Regions from separate parts of the Bradyrhizobium sp. SOJA106 genome, predicted to be linked through region 4. Evidence: predicted binding sites of a transcription regulator. Region 4 holds the regulator's gene; each other region holds the start of a gene.
What was found. The regulator LexA, encoded in region 4, represses DNA repair genes until DNA is damaged. The targets are predictions, from matches to a motif close to TGTTCNNNNTGTGTTCNG.

Region 1: a site for LexA is predicted at 2,375-2,392, ahead of AC5V87_RS11125 (DUF3072 domain-containing protein). Genes of this name have one in related genera too.
Region 2: a site for LexA is predicted at 1,956-1,973, ahead of AC5V87_RS37255 (ATP-dependent Clp protease adaptor ClpS). Genes of this name have one in related genera too.
Region 3: a site for LexA is predicted at 1,743-1,760, ahead of AC5V87_RS37535 (DNA recombination protein RmuC). Genes of this name have one in related genera too.

What each region holds. Positions count from the first base shown of each region.
Region 1 covers NZ_CM182549.1:2,507,968-2,512,451, reverse strand. Annotated here, with positions in the region: gene AC5V87_RS11160 (hypothetical protein) at 1-266, opposite strand, end outside; gene AC5V87_RS11155 (hypothetical protein) at 265-522, shown strand; gene AC5V87_RS11150 (hypothetical protein) at 617-850, shown strand; gene AC5V87_RS11145 (type 1 glutamine amidotransferase domain-containing protein) at 932-1,492, opposite strand; gene AC5V87_RS11140 (hypothetical protein) at 1,629-1,829, opposite strand; gene AC5V87_RS11135 (hypothetical protein) at 1,890-2,072, opposite strand; gene AC5V87_RS11130 (hypothetical protein) at 2,092-2,313, opposite strand; gene AC5V87_RS11125 (DUF3072 domain-containing protein) at 2,429-2,623, shown strand; gene AC5V87_RS11120 (DUF6496 domain-containing protein) at 2,709-2,993, shown strand; gene AC5V87_RS11115 (hypothetical protein) at 3,151-3,513, opposite strand; gene AC5V87_RS11110 (Do family serine endopeptidase) at 3,789-4,484, opposite strand, start outside.
Region 2 covers NZ_CM182549.1:7,880,967-7,885,450, reverse strand. Annotated here, with positions in the region: gene AC5V87_RS37260 (hypothetical protein) at 1-190, shown strand, start outside; gene AC5V87_RS37255 (ATP-dependent Clp protease adaptor ClpS) at 201-1,922, opposite strand; gene AC5V87_RS37250 (MDR family MFS transporter) at 2,034-3,656, opposite strand; gene AC5V87_RS37245 (HlyD family secretion protein) at 3,598-4,484, opposite strand, start outside.
Region 3 covers NZ_CM182549.1:7,942,941-7,947,424, forward strand. Annotated here, with positions in the region: gene fmt (methionyl-tRNA formyltransferase) at 34-969, opposite strand; gene def (peptide deformylase) at 1,093-1,620, opposite strand; gene AC5V87_RS37535 (DNA recombination protein RmuC) at 1,792-2,991, shown strand; partial or broken gene AC5V87_RS37540 (GIY-YIG nuclease family protein) at 3,127-3,428, shown strand; gene AC5V87_RS37545 (AmpG family muropeptide MFS transporter) at 3,596-4,484, shown strand, end outside.
Region 4 covers NZ_CM182549.1:4,815,615-4,820,098, reverse strand. Annotated here, with positions in the region: gene AC5V87_RS22295 (hypothetical protein) at 120-554, opposite strand; gene AC5V87_RS22290 (hypothetical protein) at 751-963, opposite strand; gene lexA (transcriptional repressor LexA) at 1,164-1,865, opposite strand; gene AC5V87_RS22280 (molybdopterin molybdotransferase MoeA) at 2,042-3,253, opposite strand; gene AC5V87_RS22275 (hypothetical protein) at 3,485-3,679, opposite strand; partial or broken gene AC5V87_RS22270 (HAD-IA family hydrolase) at 3,845-4,473, opposite strand; gene AC5V87_RS22265 (alpha-hydroxy acid oxidase) at 4,482-4,484, opposite strand, start outside.

The sequences.
Region 1 (4,484 bases), 2.3 Mb from region 4:
AGATCGCGCAGCGCCTTCGCATAGCGTTCGGCGCCATGCGGCAGCTTGCGTGCCTTACGGATGATGTCTGCGGCCGCGTTGCGATAGGCCAGCGAGCGGTAGAGAAAAACGACCTTACCCATATCGAATGTTCCCGTGTTGCTGGCCCCCATCCTCGCAAGCCCGGCATGAACGTCCGATGAAGCGCGCCTATGAAAATCCCTGATCCGGACGGAACCGGAGAACATCACGTGCGTTTGCCTGCTGGATTCGGGACGCAGTTCCATGCGCACGAAAAAGTCGTCGGATCTGATCTCTCCCACTGGCATCATCAAGCTGATGACGCATGCGATGATGGGTGCAGCCCTCGGCCTCGCCTTCAGCCTCGCACTCATTTTGATGAATCCAGCCGTCGCCCACCTCTTGAATGACGGCGGAGGTCAGGCCGTTCTCGTCTTCACTCTCACACTCGTGACGACCTTCGCGATCGGTGCGACGCTCACCGGCGTCGTGTTCATCCTCGCGGAGGACAAGCAACCTTGAACCTTGCGTGAAGCGACGGAGATCTTTGTTGGGAACTCCTGCGACGGATGGCGGTTGGCAGAGTGCGTCATTTTAACCCAGGGAGTTCCCGCGCATGAAGACAACCAAGCTCGTTCTCGCCGTGATGCTGGCAACCGGCCTTGCAGCCGCCCCGTTCGCCGCGCAGGCCAAGTCGCATAAGGCCAAGCATGGATCCTCGATGTCATCGTCGCAGACCACCGGCGCCAACACCAAGCCCTCCAGGGGCCCCGACGCTTCCGGCCAGGGCGGTTCTGGCCCGGGCTCCGATCAGGGCGGCACGATGACGAAGGGTGGCATGAGCAAGTAAGCTCACGTAGCTTCGGCCGCATCTCAAACAGAGCCCCGCGGCAACGCGGGGCTTTTCGTCGAAACGGTGCAGCAGCAAAGGTCACGCAGCGCTACGCTGGATGTGACGGCCTTCCTTCACCTCTTCGATGATCTTGGCGCTGAAGGCGTCGAGGTCGCCGGGGTTGCGCGAGGTGATGACGCCCTGGTCGACGACGACTTGTGAGTCTTCCCATGTCGCGCCGGCGTTGATGACGTCGGTCTTGATCGACTTGTATGACGTCATCTTGCGACCCTTGGCGATGCCGGTCTCGATCAGGAGCCAGGGCGCATGGCAGACGGCGGCGACGATCTTCTTGGCATTGAAGATCTCCTTGATGAAGGACAGCGCCTTCGGCTCGACGCGCAAGAGGTCCGGATTGATCTGGCCACCAGGCAGCACGATCGCGTCGTAATCGTTGCTGGAAACCTGGTCGAGCGTCTTGTCGACCTTTACTGGACGTCCCCAATCCTTCTTGTCCCAGCCCTTGATCTCGCCCGCCGCGAGCGAGATGACGTGAACCGTCGCGCCGGCCTGCTTCAGGCGATCGCGCGGCACTTCCAGTTCCGACTGCTCGAAACCGTGTGTAGCGAGGATGGCAACCGTCTTGCCCTTGATATCCATGGAACGCTCCATCGCTATGAGAGGAGCTCGGTCAATCGGTCGAGCCGGCGTCCGTTCCGGCCAATTTGCGGCATCTCACGGGGATGTGCGGCTTGCCGCAGCGGCATGATGGCGGTCCGATCATCGCCGCACCGGGCTAGCGCCACATCGTCGGTGCGCGGACCAGAGCATCTCGCGCCGCCTGTTTCAGATCCTCGATCGAGCGGCGATCTGTTTGCGCGGCCTCACGCAATCGCGTGGCGACACGCTCGCGCGTCGCCAGTTCGGAGAGACGAAGCCCGGCGCAGGCGTCGTCCAGCACGGCCTGTATCAAGGCGGCGATTTCGGCATCGAGCATCGGCGAGCTCCAGCGTGTCGCGTAGCGCGCTCGCTTTAGCTGCGTCGGATGTCAGGGATGTTAAACGCGCCCCACGGCGTTGGCTTTCACGAGCTGCTCGAGTTGCGCGCGCTTGCGGGCAATCAGGAGCTGGGCTGCAGCGTCATCGAGACCCTCGCGCTGCAATTGCCGGATCGCGGAGCCGAGTTCGAGGATTTCGGCGCGCAGTGTTAGAATCCGGTACGTGTCCGGGTCTTCGTCCACCGCTCGCCTCCCGAAACGCTCAGCGGCGCGCGATTGCGCGCACCGGACTGGCGGCTGTCTTCACCGGGCGAAGGCGCACGCGGTCGCGGACGTCAGGCAGGACGTCGCCACCGCCGGCGGCCCTCCATTCGCCGATCAGCAGATTGATCTTCCCGCGCAGATCCATCTGCGCCAGGACCTTTTCCGTGCAGTCGCGATCGCGATTGACGAGGTCGCGCACGGACGCCTCGATGTCGGCCATCTCCAGCCTCAAGGCGCTGATTTTACGTCGAATTTCATTAATTCTGTTGTCCATGGCTTGTTAGAACAAAATAAGAACATATAGTCAAGCCGCAATTTCAGGACGGAGCAGCGACATGCAGGTTCAAGGTAAATACGACGCCAAGGCTTTTCTTATGGAGCAGATGACCCGCGCGCAGGGGCTGAGGCTGAAGCGGCTCAGCGAGGAGGCCTACCAGCCGGCACAATACGATCGGGATCTGTCGTTCGCGGAAGCTGCGCGCCGCATCCGCGCGCTGGAGGCGGAGATCGAGCTGGCGAATTCGTTCTAACGCTGCATCCCAGGCGGAACGTTCCGCACGCTTCTGGAACCATGCTTGTGTCCGAAGGTTTTCTCCCAGCCAAGGGAGGACATTCATGGCACGCAAGGCAAAGAAACGCCGCTACTCGCGCAGCTCCGGCAGCGATGTCGAAAGCGAAATGCGGCGTTACAAGAAGGGCACCGCGAAGAGCGGACGTGGCGGTCGTGGCGGACGCGTGAAGAGCCGCAAGCAGGCGATCGCGATCGGACTGTCGAAGGCGCGCAAGAAAGGCAAGAAGGTCCCGAAGAAGGCATCGAAGCGCAAGACGTCCAAGAAAAAGACGTCCAAAAAGTCGTCCAAGAAATCGTCCAAGAAATCCTCGAAGCGCAGATCCTCCTAAAGGGCGATCAGATTGGGATGAATCGTCGTGGCGCCTTAGCTTGTTGCTTGGGCCTGATCTCCGCGCAAACGAGTTCCGCGTTTGTCGCGAAGGAAAACCGCTTCACGCCTTTCCGGATCATGCTTTAGTTAGCAGTTAGCGCTCGCGCCGATCCGTGTCAGATCATGCTGCCCGGCATGAAGCAGCGGATCGAAATCCCGAACGCGGTCTTCACCGGCCACACCATGGTGCGGCCCGCCCGGTTCGGCTCGGTGATGACGGCTTCGTCGGGCACCTCGACCCATTGCCCGTCGAGACGCACGCGATAATGCCCGTTGTGCGATTCCCAGTCGGGATCGGCAACGGCAAAACCATCCGCATCCGAACAGCACGGACCAAGATGGCTGCGCAGGCTATCGAACCACGGCTTGAGGGGCGAGTCGGCGTAACGGCCGTCATCGCGTCCAACGGCGTTTGCGCTCCACACCACCAATGGCGCCACAAGCAACGCACGCTTTAGCGAAAGCTTCAATCGATCCATGTTCGGCACCGATCAAATGCGAGCCACCGGCCGGTTCCACGGGAGCGGCGGGCAGCTCGAATTCCACGCTTGCAACCGTCTCGGCGGCTCCGTTGCCGCCAGGTAGATATACGACTCGGAACAGTGATCAGCGAACACGGCTTTTTCGGACGAACCGGGTCATCGTCCCTGCCGTTAACGAGAATGTTATCGGATATCCCGCGGTACTTCTGAAGGCGAACAGAAAAGGCGGCCACAAGGGCCGCCTTTTGCATTCGCACCGGTCGAAATTCGGGTCAGGCGAGCGGCACGGCGACGAACCGGGTCGCCTCCGCGCTCTTGACCTGCAACAGCACGCTGCGCTTGCCGGACGACTTCGCCTGCGCCAGCTCGGAGCGGACGTCGCCGACATTGGCGACGGCCTTGCCGCCGACATTGAGGATGACGTCGCCGGTCTGAATGCCGCGCTGCGCCGCAGGCCCTTGCGGATCGACCTCGGTGACGACGACCCCCTTCTGGCCGGCGCCCTGCACCTCACCGGCCGGAGCCAGGCTCAGCCCAAGGCGCGGCGTGCCGGCGTCCGGCTGCATCCTGCCCTCGCCGGTCTTGGCTTGGGCCTGCCGCTCGTTCGGCAACTCGCCGAGCGCGAGCGTCACCGTCTTGGCTGCACCCTTGTGGAAGACGTCGAGCTTGACGGAGGTGCCTGGCGCCAGGGTGGCTATGGTGCGGGCGAGATCGCGGGAGTCCTTGATCGCGGTGCCGTTGACGGCAGTGATGACGTCGCCGGCCTCGATGCCCGCCTTCGCCGCCGGGCTGCCGTCCTGCGGATTGTCGACGATCGCGCCGCGCGCTTCCTTGAGGCCGACGCTGTCTGCGATCTCCGACGTCACCGGCTGCACCTGCACGCCGAGCCAGCCGCGCGTCACCGCACCCTTGTCCTTGAGCTGCGCGACGACGAGCTTCGCGGTCGAGGCCGGAATGTCGAAGCCGAT
Region 2 (4,484 bases), 3.1 Mb from region 4:
TCGCGTCGCGGTGATCGGTTCGGGCACGCTCGATATCCTGCCGCACAATGGTGCGGTGGTGAGCCTGCTCGCGATCTGCGGCCTGACGCATCGCGACAGCTATTTCGACATCGTGATGGTGGGAATCGTGACGTCGCTGCTGGCATTGGTCGTCGTGATCGCCTTGGGCAGCGCGTTTGGATCGTTCTGAGACAGGCAGTTTATCCCGCCGCCATCGCCTGTGCACCTCCCAGCAACCGGGCATTGAGCCGACCGCCGGAGAACAGCATGTCGTCGAGCGCCTCGTCGATATCGGCGGAGATGACGGATTTGCCCCCATCGCGCGCGAGGCTCGCCTGCGCAAGCCGCCGCATCAATTCCTTAATGAATGCGCAACTCGTCCCTTCGCTGCGTCGGGCCGCCTCAGTGACGACTGCATCGGCGAGCGGCAGTCCCTTGCCGTAGAGCCGGACCAGCTTGGTGCGGCCGGTCTCGTCGGGAAGCGGCACTTCGATCGCCTGGTCGATACGTCCCGGGCGGCCTGCGAGAGCGCCTTCGAGTTGCTGAGGCCGATTGGTCGTCAGCACGAACAGGATGTCAGCGTCCTGCTTCAAGCCATCCATCTCATTGAGTAGTCGATTGAGCAGCGGTTCTTCGCAACCGCTCATGTTCTCACGCGCCCGCGCAATCAGATCGACGTCTTCGATCACAACCATGGCCGGTTGCAGGAGGCGAGCGAGATTCATGTAGGCGCCGAGCAGGCCGATTTGCTCCGCCGTGATGATCAGCGTCGTATGTCCGGGCAGGTGGGTCGCGAGATAACGGATGGTGTGAGTCTTGCCCGTGCCGGGTGGGCCGTAGAGCAAGATACCCTTCCGGGTCGATTGGCCGAGGCGGCGCAGAACATCCCGCGTACCCACGAAGTTCAGGACGTTGCGATCAAGTAGCCGTAACGTCTGTTCGGGCAGGATCACTTCATCGCGACTGACGGAAGGAAGCCGGTGCACCGTGATGCCGCGCGAGCGGCCGCGGTAGTCGGAATCGGCATCGAGAGAGAGGATCTTGCCGCGATAGGTGCGCGCAGCCTGCACTGCGTCCTCCAATGCGGCAAAGCACTGTTGGACAAGTTCCGCTCCCGCGGCCCCGGCCGGCACCATGATTTCGATTCGCACGCCAGTCTCACGGCCGTATTCCCGATGAATAGCCAGAAGTATCGCGTAGCGAAGGCCCGACGCAGTGCAAAGCCAGAGACCGTTGTCGAGGCACTTGGCCGGTGTCGGTTCGCCGATATCAACGTCGTTGTACTGAAGTGGTGCGATGGTTACTGCAAAATTATCGTCCTGCATCAGTCGCGACATCGATAGTGTTTCGTAGCGACGATCCTCGGCGAGGCCGAATAACCGTATCGGCGCGGCGAATAGTCGATCGATGGCGGATTGGACATCTGCGCGCATGTGGCCGGGAAACTGGCGGACCGTGGTTACGAGCTGGCTGCGCGGGACGTCGGCAAAATACGAATTCAGGACACTGAACGCGTAGTTAAGCTCTTCTTCGGGGAGTTCCTGGGATGCGGTTGCTGCCGCGCGCACGCAATCGGCGCACAACCATACTGTACGGTCCGTCAACTGCACTTCCGATTGCGCTGTAGGTTGACCGCAAAGGCCGCAGCAAGGCTTCGCCGTTTCCCGCATGATCACGAGAGAATGGCCGGCGATACTGATGCGCCGTCTGGCAGATTCCAGTAGGGCGTCCGCTACGGACGGTGGGTAAGGACCACAGACAGCGGTCGCGTGCTTCTCGATGCTGGCCATGACGGAAGCTGCCTCGCTGTCCGACTTGCCGAAGACACGGTTCAACAGGTCGACAATGAACTCACGCGGAACGTCTTCGTCGTCGTGCAGCACGAGTTGAACCGGCACGATCTCGACCTCGGTCTCGCTCACGAAACGCTCCTTTTTTCACAACCTGCAATTGATTAGAACATATAGGGAACACAAAAGAAGGCGACCGTCAAGCGTGGCGGCCGGGACAAATTGCAATCGATGGACGAGTTGTTAGTGCGCACCCCCGCCACCCGCCGCCTTTACCCGCCGCGTCAGCAGCACCGCGATCGCGGCGAGCACGAGCACCACGCCGATCACCGCAAAAGTGTCGGAATAGCCCATCACCAGCGCCTGGCGCCTGACCGTCTTGCCGAGCGCGATGATGGCCTGCTCGCGCGCGGCATTGGGGTCGGGCACGCCGTGCGCGATGAAGTAATTGGTCATCTGCGCGATGCGGCCGCGGACTTCCTCGCGGCCGAGCGTGACGGAATGGCCGATGATGTTGGAGTGGAACTGCTCGCGCTTGGTGACGATCGTCGCCAGCACCGCGGTGCCGATGGCGCCGCCCAGATTGCGCATCATGTTGGAGATGCCGGAGGCCGCCGGCGCGTCCTGCGGCGCGACGCTGCCGAGGCTGAGCGCAGACAGCGGCGCGAGCGTCAGTGCCTGACCCACGGCGCGCACGACGTTGGGGACGAAGAACTGGTCGCCTGAGTAATCGAGCGACATCATGATGTTCATGAAGGAGCTCGCGGCGAACAGCAGCAGGCCGATGGTCGCGATATAGCGGGCATCGAACCGCTGCATCAGCTTCGGCACCAGCGGAATCAGCAAGAGCTGCGGCAGGCCGGTCCAGGCCAGCACGTTGCCGATCTGCTCGGCATTGTAGCCCTGCACCTGGCCGAGATAGGCCGGCAGCAGATAGACCGAGCCGAACAGCGCAAAACCGAGGAACACTGCGGCGATGGTGCCGACGCCGAAATTCCACTGCGTCAGGAGGCGCAGGCGCAGCAGGGGCTTCTCGACCACCAGCTCGTTGTAGACGAACAGCGACAAACTGACCGCGGAGATGATTGCGAGCCGCACGATGAACGGCGAGCCGAACCAATCGTCCTTGTTGCCTTCCTCCAGCACGGCCTGGAGCGAGGCGAGGCCCACCGCCATGGTGGCGATGCCGAACCAGTCGCCTTCACGCAGCAGGCCAAGGTTCAGCGGCTGGCGTTCCAGCGTGAAGAAATGCGTCGTCACCATGACCGCGGTGGGCAGCACGTTGACGAAGAAGATGGTCTGCCAGCCGTAATTCTCGGTGAGGTAGCCGCCGATGGTCGGGCCGATGGCCGGGGCAAAGGTCACGGCGAGCGAGAACATGGCAAGGCCGATCGGCTGCTGGCCCTTCGGCAGCCTGGTGAAGACCAGCGTGAAGGCCATCGGGATCAGCACGCCACCGAAGAAGCCTTGCAAGCCGCGCATCGCAATCATTGAGGGCAGATCGTGGGTGAAGGCACAGGCGACCGAGAATGCGGCGAACAACGACGCGAAGGCCAGCATGATGTTGCGAAACGAGAACACCCGCGACAGGTAGTCGGTCAGCGGAATCACGATGATCTCGCCGATCAGATAGGACGTCGAGATCCAGGAGCCGTTGTCGGCGCCGGTGCCGATGCCGCCCTCGATGTTGAGCAGCGAGGCGTTGGTGATCTGGATGTTCAGGATCGCCATAAAGGCGCCGATCATCGCCGCGAATACGGCGATCCAGACCGTGACGCTGGCGCGATTGGGATCGGCGGCGACGCGGTCAGGCGTCGCGGCCGGAATTGCTTGTGCGGGCGTCGAGATTGAGAGGCTGTTTGACATGGCACGACCCTCGGGAAACGAGCTTTGCTTTCGGTTTTACTTGAGGCGTCGTGGCCGCTTGCGCGGTCGGCGCTGAACGGGTTGCGATCGTCGGGATCACGGACATGCCGGGCCGCAGCGCGATCGCAGGCGCGGTCTCGGCGTCCAGCGCGATCTTCACGGGGATGCGCTGCACGATCTTGGTGAAATTGCCGGTGGCGTTGTCGGGCGGCAGCAGCGCGAATTCCTGGCCGCTGGCCGGCGCGATGGAATCCACGTGACCGTGCACGACCTGCCCGGGGAAGGTGTCGACCTCGATCTCGACGCTCTGTCCGGCGCGCACATGGGTGAGCTGGGTCTCCTTGAAATTGGCGACCACATAGGCGCCGTCAGTCGGCACGATCGACATCAGCTGCGTGCCGGCCTGCACATACTGGCCGATGCGCAGCGTGCGGTTGCCGACGACGCCGTCGATCGGCGAGACGATCGTGGTGTAGCCGAGATTGAGCTCGGCCTGTTGCTGGACCGCGGCGGCGCGCGCGACCGCGGCTTTCGCCTGCACGATCTTGGCCTTGAGCAGATCGACCTGCTTCTGTGCGGAGATGAGATTGGCGTTGTCGCGGGCGATCGCGGCGTCCGCGCCGGCATCGCGCGCCTGCGCCTGCTGCGCATTCTGGAGGCTGCCATAGCCGGTCTTGGCGAGGTCGCTGTAGCGCTTGTTCTCCTGCTGCGCGAAGACCTTCGCGGCCGTGTCGACATCGATGGTCGCCTTCGCGGCGGCGATCACGGCTTCCTGAACGTCGAGCTGCGCCTGCTTGCTCGTCACCGTTGCGTTCGCGGCGGCGACAT
Region 3 (4,484 bases), 3.1 Mb from region 4:
CTGGATACCCCGCCTTCGCGGCGTATGACAGCCTTAGGTGAATTTGGCTCCCGCCCTCAGCGGCACACCGCGCAGGAAGTCCGCGGCCTGCATGCGGGCCTTGCCTTCGCGCTGCAGCTCGATGATGCGGATCGCGCCCTCCCCGCAGGCGATGGTGAGGAGGTCGTCGAGCACCTCGCCCGGCGCGCCCGAGCCTTTCGCCAGCTCGCAACGCAGGATCTTGACGCGCGCATTGTCGGCTAGGCCGTCAAGTTCGGTCCAGGCGCCGGGGAACGGGGACAGGCCGTGGATGTGGCGGAGCACCGCGCGCGCCGACTTCGTCCAGTCGATCCGCGCCTCGGCCTTGTCGATCTTGGCGGCATAGGTGACGCCGTCCTCGCTCTGCTTTTTGAGCTGGAGCCCGCCGCGTTCGAGCGCGGCCATGGTGCGGACCATCAGATCGGCGCCGAGACGGGAGAGGCGATCGTGCAGGTCGAGCGCGGTCATGGTGTCGGTGATCGGAAGCCTTTCGGCCATCGCGACGTCGCCGGTATCGAGGCCGACATCCATCTTCATCACCATCACGCCGCTTTCGGCGTCGCCGGCCATGATCGCGCGGTTGATCGGCGCGGCGCCGCGCCAGCGCGGCAGGAGCGAGGCGTGCAGATTGTAGCAGCCGAGCTTCGGCGCATCGAGTATCGCCTGCGGCAGGATCATGCCGTAGGCGACGACGACGGCTGCATCGGCGTCGAAGGCGCGAAATTCTTCCAGCGCTTCCGGTGTCCTCAACGTCTTCGGCGTCAGCACGGGCACGCCGAGCTTTCGCGCGGCTTCCTCGACCGGGGTCGGCTGCAGTTGCAAGCCGCGCCGCCCGCCCGGCTTCGGCGCGCGGGTGTAGACCGCCGCGATCTCGTGGCCGTGCGCGACCAGCTCGAGCAGCGTCGGCACGGAGAAATCGGGCGTGCCCATGAAGATGAGGCGGAGGGGCATGGGGAAACCTGCGAACGACGCAAATCCAGTGACGGGTCGTTCCGGGGCGGCTCGAAGAGCCGAACCCGGAATCTCGAGGTTCCGGGTTCGATGCTGCGCATCGCCCCGGAACGACGCAGAGCCCTACTCGCCCGCGCGCTTGGCGGCTTTCTCGAACTTCTTCATCACGCGGTCGCGCTTGAGCTTCGACAGATAATCGACGAACAGCACGCCGTTGAGATGGTCGATCTCGTGCTGGATGCAGGTGGCGTAGAGGCCTTCGGCATCCTCCTCGTGCACCTTGCCGTCGAGATCGGTGAAGCGCACGCGCACCTTCGCGGGGCGCTCGACCTCCTCGTAATATTCGGGGATCGACAGGCAGCCTTCTTCGTAGGTGGACAGCTCCTCGGAGGACGCGATGATCTCGGGGTTGATGAACACGCGCGGTTCCGGCTTGGTCTCGCCGTCCTGGTTGGGCTTGGCGAGGTCCATGGTGATCAGCCGCAGCGGCTGCGCGACCTGGATCGCCGCAAGCCCGATCCCGGGAGCGTCGTACATGGTCTCGAACATGTCGTCGGCAAGCTTGCGGATCTCCGGCGTGACCTTCTCGATCGGCTTGGAGACCAGTCGCAGCTGCTTGTCCGGCAGGATGATGATTTCTCGTAGGGCCATGTCGGCGATTTAAGCCGCGCGCCGGATGCGGTCAATGCGGCCAGGAACCCGGCTCACGCTCCACTCACGATAAAACTTCAGGTTTCGTTAACCATAAAATTTAGGGAGTTCTTTACCAAATACGTTCCCTCTTCGTTCGCGCCTCAATGCGAATCGGCTAGAAGGGCTGGCATGAACGAGATCATTTTCTTGGCTGGCGACTGGCCGGTGCGCACCATCGATGCGCTGATCGGCTTCGGCGCGCTGGTCCTCATCCTGCTGGTTGTGATTGCGGTCGTGATCGCGCGCTCGGGACGGCGCGGCGCGGAACTCGCCACGGCCCAGGCGATCCGGGCCGACGAGCTCGAGGAGCGCCTGGCCCAGGTGCTGCGCGCCCAGGCCGAGGCCTCCGGCCGGGTCGACGCCATGACCCAGGCGCTGGCCGGCCGCCAGGCCGAGATGGCCCGGGCGGTCAATGAGCGGCTGGATTCGGTGACCCACCGCGTCGGCCAGTCCATGGAACACTCGACCCGCAACACCATGGAGAGCCTGCGGGCGCTGCACGAGCGGCTCGGCATCATCGACAACGCGCACAAGAACCTCACCGACCTCACCACGCAGGTGACCACCTTGCGCGACGTGCTCGCCAACAAGCAGTCGCGCGGCGCCTTCGGCCAGGCGCGCATGGAGGCGATCGTCCAGGACGGTCTGCCGAAAGGGTCTTACGAGTTCCAGTTCACGCTTTCGACCGGCAAGCGCCCGGACTGCGTCGTGTTCCTGCCCGACCAGCGCCCGCTCTGCATCGACGCCAAATTCCCGCTGGAGGCGATGACGGCGCTGCACGATGCCCGCACCGACGAGGAGAAGCGCCTCGCCACGCAGCGGCTGCGCGGCGACGTGATGAAGCATGTCAGCGACATCGCGGAGAAATATCTCGTCGCCGGCGAGACCCAGGAGATGGCGCTGATGTTCGTGCCGTCGGAATCGGTCTACGCCGAGATCCATGACGGTTTCGACGACGTGATCCAGAAGGCCTATCGCGCCCGCGTGGTGCTGGTGTCGCCCTCGCTCCTGATGCTCGCGATCCAGGTGATGCAGCAGATCATGAAGGACGCACGCATGCGCGATGCCGCCGACCTGATCCAAACCGAGGTGATCAAGCTCGGCGACGATCTCGGCCGCCTGCGCGAGCGCGTGCTGAAGCTGCAGAAGCATTTCGCCGACGCCAACGAGGACGTCCGCCAGATCCTGATCTCCGCCGACAAGATCGAGAAGCGGGCGGGGCGAATCGAAGAGCTCGATTTCAGCAAGACCGACGCGCCGGAAAGCCCGCGGCTGGTGGCGACGGGCGCGGGCGAGCTGTTTCCGCGGAAGCTCCAGGCGGGGGAGTAGAATTGTAGTACATTGTCACGCCCCGCGAAGGCGGAGGCATCCAATACGTCGCAGCGATTGTGGTTGAACCGAGACGCTGGTGATTACTGGATCGTCCGCCTTCGCGGACGATGACAGCGCAGTGGGAGGCGGCAGATGGGCACACGCCACTACTACGTCTACTTCCTCGCCAGCGGGATTGGCGGTACGCTGTACATCGGCGTGACCAATGACCTCATCCGCCGCGTAGCGCAGCACAAGTCCAAACTCATTGAGAGCTTCACTGAAAAGTACGACGTCGCCCGGCTTGTCTACTTCGAGCAGTTCGACGATCCCGAAAACGCGATCAAGCGGGAGAAGCGGCTGAAGAAGTGGAACAGGGCCTGGAAGGTCCGATTATCGAGCAGCACAATCCGAATTGGGATGATCTCTATCACGAGATAGCCGGGCCGCCATGACGCTGTCATGCCCCGCGAAGGCGGGGCATCCAGTACGCCGCAGCGGGTGTGATTGAGCCGAAATGCTGGTGATTACTGGATCGTTCGCCTTCGCGGACGATGACAAGAGGGGAGTTAAGAGCTCCCGCCTCACTGACCGCCCCTCCAGAATCTGCTAACACCGCCCCATGACCGCACCCGAGGTGACCTCCCCCGCCGCTAGCCCCGCCCCCGCGACCTCATGGCGCGAGAGCCTGGGCGTGTACCTGCAATCGCGGGTACTGATCGTGCTGTTCCTCGGTTTTTCCTCGGGGCTGCCGCTGGCGCTGTCGGGCTCGACGCTGCTGGTGTGGATGCGCGAGGCCGGGGTCGATCTGGAGACGATCGGAAAACTTGCGCTGGTCGGCACGCCCTACACGCTGAAGTTTCTCTGGGCGCCGCTCGTCGATGCGCTCCATGTTCCGATCTTCACCCGCATCTTCGGGCGACGTCGCGGCTGGCTCCTGTTCTCGCAACTACTGCTGATCGTCTCGATCCTGCTGCTTGCAATGACCGATCCTGCGCGCTCGATCCTACTCGTCGCCCTTGCCGCGCTGCTGGTGGCCATGACGTCTGCAACGCAGGACATCGTCGTCGACGCCTTCCGCGTCGAAAGCCTGCCCGAAAGCGAGCAGGCCGCGGGCATGGCCTCCTATGTGGCGGCCTATCGCATCGGCATGCTGGTCTCGACCGCGGGCGCGCTGTTCATCGTATCCGGCTTCGAAGGCACGGGCATCGGGCGGCCCAGCGCCTGGATGTGGGGCTATATGACCATGGCCGCGCTCGTGCTGATTGGCACCATCACCGCGCTGGCCGCAACCGAGCCGGAACAATCGGTCCGGGCGGAAGCAGCATCGAAGTCGGAAGCCGCTTTCAACCGCGTCCTGCATGCAACGATCGGCGCCTTTTCAGAATTTCTGTCACGCAAGGATGCGCTGGCGGCGCTTGCCTTCGTCGTGCTGTTCAAATTCACCGACGCATTCTCCGGGACCATGACTGCGCCGTTCGTGATCGACCTCGGCTTCACCCGCAACGACT
Region 4 (4,484 bases):
CGGTGGGCTGACCTCGTCCGCCCGGATGTCGAGAGACGCAAGCCACACCACGTCGCCGGCCACGGCCGGCGATGGCGATCTCTCTTCCTGGCCCGGGCTGTCGGCCCGGGATATCTGCGTCAGCCGATCGGCAGACGCGGAGTTGCCGGCCGGTTCTCGGCACTGACCTGCGGCTTGTGCTCGCGCTCGCCAAGCGGCTGCGTCACGGGCAGTTGCAGCACAGTTGCTTGCTGGCCTTCGACGAGTTGCGTCACCAGCACGTATTTGCCGTCGGGGAACTCGATCGCATCATGATGGCGATCGGGAATGTGCGGATCGATCTTGCCGAACTTGCCGACGCGCGAGTTGACGGTGCGCGTCCAGATCCAGCGATTGTCGTAGCGGACGTTGTCGGCGAAGGCGAGCTCCGTTCCCGGCAGCAGGCAGACCGCGACTGTTGGATCGGCCGCGGAGGCAAAGCCGCGCGTCGAGGTGCCGCGGAAAGTTGTCGTCACGATCGTCTCGCCGACTTCGGCAGGGCGCGATGCGACGGCATGCAGGCTGTAGTCACACATCGTGGGTGCTCCTCATGCGGAGATAGCAACCCGCGCCTCTGTCTTACGAGGCGCAGGCCTCTATCAGAGTGGAAGCATCATAGCGTCTGCGCGGTTATAGGCAAATCTGCGGCTCGCCACCGCAGCATGCGATCACATTATCTTTCCCGAAGGCGCTAGGAACAAACCCTGCTTTCGCGCATTCGGTGGGCGCGTGTCAGCGGCCGGCGGGCGCCGACCAGCCGGAATATGGCCAGACCGATTGTGATGGCTGCGTGAGCGCATTGCGCGCGTTTCGGACTTGCTCGCTCGCTACCGTTTCCTTGGCGGTGTCCTTGCGGACATGGCGATGCGATGGTGCAGCAACGGCTTGCGACGTTGATCCCGCAATCAGCGCTGCGGCCACCGTGCTCAGGATGATCTTGCGCATGACGTCTCCTCGAACCTTCAAAAGCCATCCCGAAGCGGTCTGCTTGGTGCGGCGTGCCGAGGATGTAGCGTCGGAGCAGGGGCCGGATAATCTGAGCGAAACCAGAAAGACTATCCAGCGGGAGCGGACAATCATCCGCTCCGATCTCTGATGGCGATGCCGACCGGAGCGCGCGGACAGCGCGCTCAGGACTTGCGGTATCAGTACTTCCGATAAAGCCCGATCAGCTTGCCCTGAATCTTGACCCGGTTCGGCGGCAGGATGCGCACCTCATAGGCCGCATTGGCGGGCTCGAGCGCGATCGAGGCGCCACGACGGCGGAAGCGCTTCAAGGTCGCTTCCTCGTCGTCGATCAGCGCCACCACGATGTCGCCGGTGTCGGCGGTCTCGTTGCGCTGGATCAGCGCCATGTCGCCGTCGAGGATGCCGGCTTCCACCATGGAATCGCCGCGCACCTCGAGCGCGTAATGCTCGCCCGAGCCGAGCATGTCGGGCGGGACGCTGATCGTATGGCTGCGAGTCTGCAACGCCTCGATCGGCGTGCCGGCCGCAATGCGGCCCATCACCGGCACGGCGACGGGGCGCTCGCCCTCGTCGGCGGGCGGGCTGGACGTCGTCCTCACCTTGCCGAGATTGCCTTCGATGACGCTCGGCGTGAAGCCGCGGCGGTTGCCGGCCGCGGCCTGCAGCTCGGGCAGCTTGATGACTTCGATGGCGCGGGCGCGATTGGGCAGGCGGCGGATGAAGCCGCGCTCCTCGAGTGCGGTGATCAGGCGATGGATGCCCGACTTCGAGCGCAGATCGAGCGCGTCCTTCATCTCGTCGAAGGAGGGCGGCACGCCGCTTTCCTTCAATCGCTCGCTGATGAACCGCAGGAGCTCGTATTGTTTGCGCGTTAACATCTCGACCAAAATCCCCCGGTTGATGTCGTTCGATTCCGAGACGCTGAATTCAGCGATAAGCCGCTACATGCTCGAAACAAATCATGAACGGACACTATATGTTCGATACATGTTCCGCAACTGCTTAATTTACCGTGAACGCGACAAAGTTCGCGCCACGCGTGTAGCCGGCGCGTTCAGACCGGCAGGCGCAGCACCTCGCAAGGCGTGCCCGCTTCGGCCTTCGGCGCGAACGGCGCGCGCACCAGAAGTGCCTGTGCCGCAGCGAGATTCGCAAGCAGTGAGGAATCCTGGTGATTGACGGGAACGGCGATCAGCGTGCCGTCGTCGCGCGTCTCCAGCCGTGCGCGCAGATAATCCTCACGCTGGTCGTTGGCGCCGACGTCGCGGCCGAGCACCGCCCGTTCGCGGCGATGGTGAATCACGGAACGGCCCGACAGCGCGCGAATCAGCGGCACCATGAACAGGAAGGCACACACATAGGATGACACGGGATTGCCGGGCAGCCCGATCACGCGCATTGCCGCCAGGCGTCCATGCATCATCGGCTTGCCGGGCCGCATCGCGATCTTCCAGAATGTGATCGCGATCCCCTCGGCCGTCAGTGCCTGCTGGACCAGATCGTGGTCGCCGACCGAGGCGCCGCCGGTGGTGATCAGGATGTCGGCGCCGCTCTCGCGGGCGCGGCGGATGCCCGCCGTGGTGGCGTCCAGGGTATCGGCGGCAACACCGAGATCGACGGTATCGGCCCCCTCGCTGCGCGCGAGCGCGTGAAGGGCGTAGCCATTGGAATAGACGATCTGGCCGGGGCCAGGCGTGGCGCCCGGCATCACAAGCTCGTCGCCGGTGGCGAGGATCGCGACTTTCGGGCGGCGGCGGACGGGCAGAAGCGGGTGATTCATGCCGGCGGCGAGTGCAAGGTCGCGCTCGGTCAGCCGGATGCCCTCGCGCAGCAGCACGTCGCCCTCGCGGAAATCGACGCCGGCCGGGCGGATGTGCCGTCCCGTCACTGCCGCTTCCTTGATGGTGATGCGCCCGCCGTCCACGACCGTGTCCTCCTGGATCACGACCGCATCGGCGCCATCGGGAACGACGCCGCCGGTGAAGATCCGCACGGCTTCGCCGCTACCGACCGATCCCGCAAACGGCCGGCCCGCCGCGACTTCGCCGATCACGGTGAGCTGGGACTCGGTTGTCGCGGCATCGGCCGCGCGCACCGCATAGCCATCCATCGCCGACATCGCCTGCGGCGGCTGCGTGCGCCGCGCAGCGACGTGGCGGGCGAGCACGCGGTGGAAGGCGTGGTCGAGGGCGACCATCTCTTCAGGCAGCGGCTCTGCGCCGGCAAGCACCGCGGCAAGCGCGTCAGAAACCGGCATCAGGGCCACGGGTGAAAACTCCAGCTACGCCCCTTCGGGCAAATCGGCGGCGAGAGTTCTAGCCGAGTGCAGGCGCAGAGGCAAAAAGGCGGTCACGCAGGATGATTCATCCTGTGTGATCCGCACTGCAGTGAAAGACTGACGTCAAATCCGCCGCGGCATGATCCGGAAGGCGAGACAGACCGGTATGAGGATGGCCATGGCGAGGATGAGAAGGACGAGCGCCACGGCCAGCATCGGTCAACTCCCCGGCTGCTCGTCCGGACTGACGTCCGGCGCTTTGGGACTCTGATCCTTGTCGGGCAGCGGATCGGCTTGCGATTTCAGGTCGGCGGCCTTGCTGATCAATTTGGCGGAGAGCTCAGAATCCGAGGTGGTTCTGGCGTATTTCATCAGCAGCGAGGCCTGCTTGGTGAGGTAGGTTTTGCCCAACACGAGGATGAGTCCGATGTAGAATTCCCAACGGAGTCATGAGTCCGCCCGCGAACATTCGTTCCGGGAACTCCGTACAAAATTGCACAAAGTGATTTGGTTCCTCATTCTGCGCCAAATTAGTTCCAGCACCGGCTGACCCGGTAACAGGCCGAACCGCACCGAACGTCAAACCCCAAGTGCTTTCAGTGCCTTCCCGACATCGTGGGCGAGGTCACGTGCACCGCGGTCAAGCCACGGGCGCGGGCCCCCTCGATGTTCTCGGCAAGATCGTCGAAGAACACGATCCGGTTGGCGGGCACGCCGATGGCGGCCACGACATGGTCGAAAGCCTCCGCGTCCGGCTTGCGTAGGCCGATGCTGGAGGAGAGGTAGATCTCTCGGAAATGGCCAAGCAACTCGGCATATTCTTTCGAGAAATAGTCCACATGCGGCCGGTTGGTGTTGGAGAACGCGTAGAGCGGCATCTGCCTTGCCGCACGCGGCAACAGCTCGGCGATATCAGGCATCTCGCCGGCGAAAATCGCGTTCCACCCCTCCAGGAACTGCGCATCCGAAATGCCGATCCCGAGTGAGGTGCGCAGCGAGGCGAAATAGTCCTCGTCGCTGATCTTACCGAGCTCGTGCAGCCGGTAGGCCTCATCGCGCACGTAGCGCGCGACGATGGCTTCGGGCTTGCAGCCGGCATGTCCCGCCCAGCAGTCGATCGCCTTGGAGAAATCGATGTCGAGCACCACGCGCCCGAGATCGAACAGAAGCGCATCGGCGCTGCCGGGAGAGAGCGAAGTCACCTGCATCCTTTCATTCA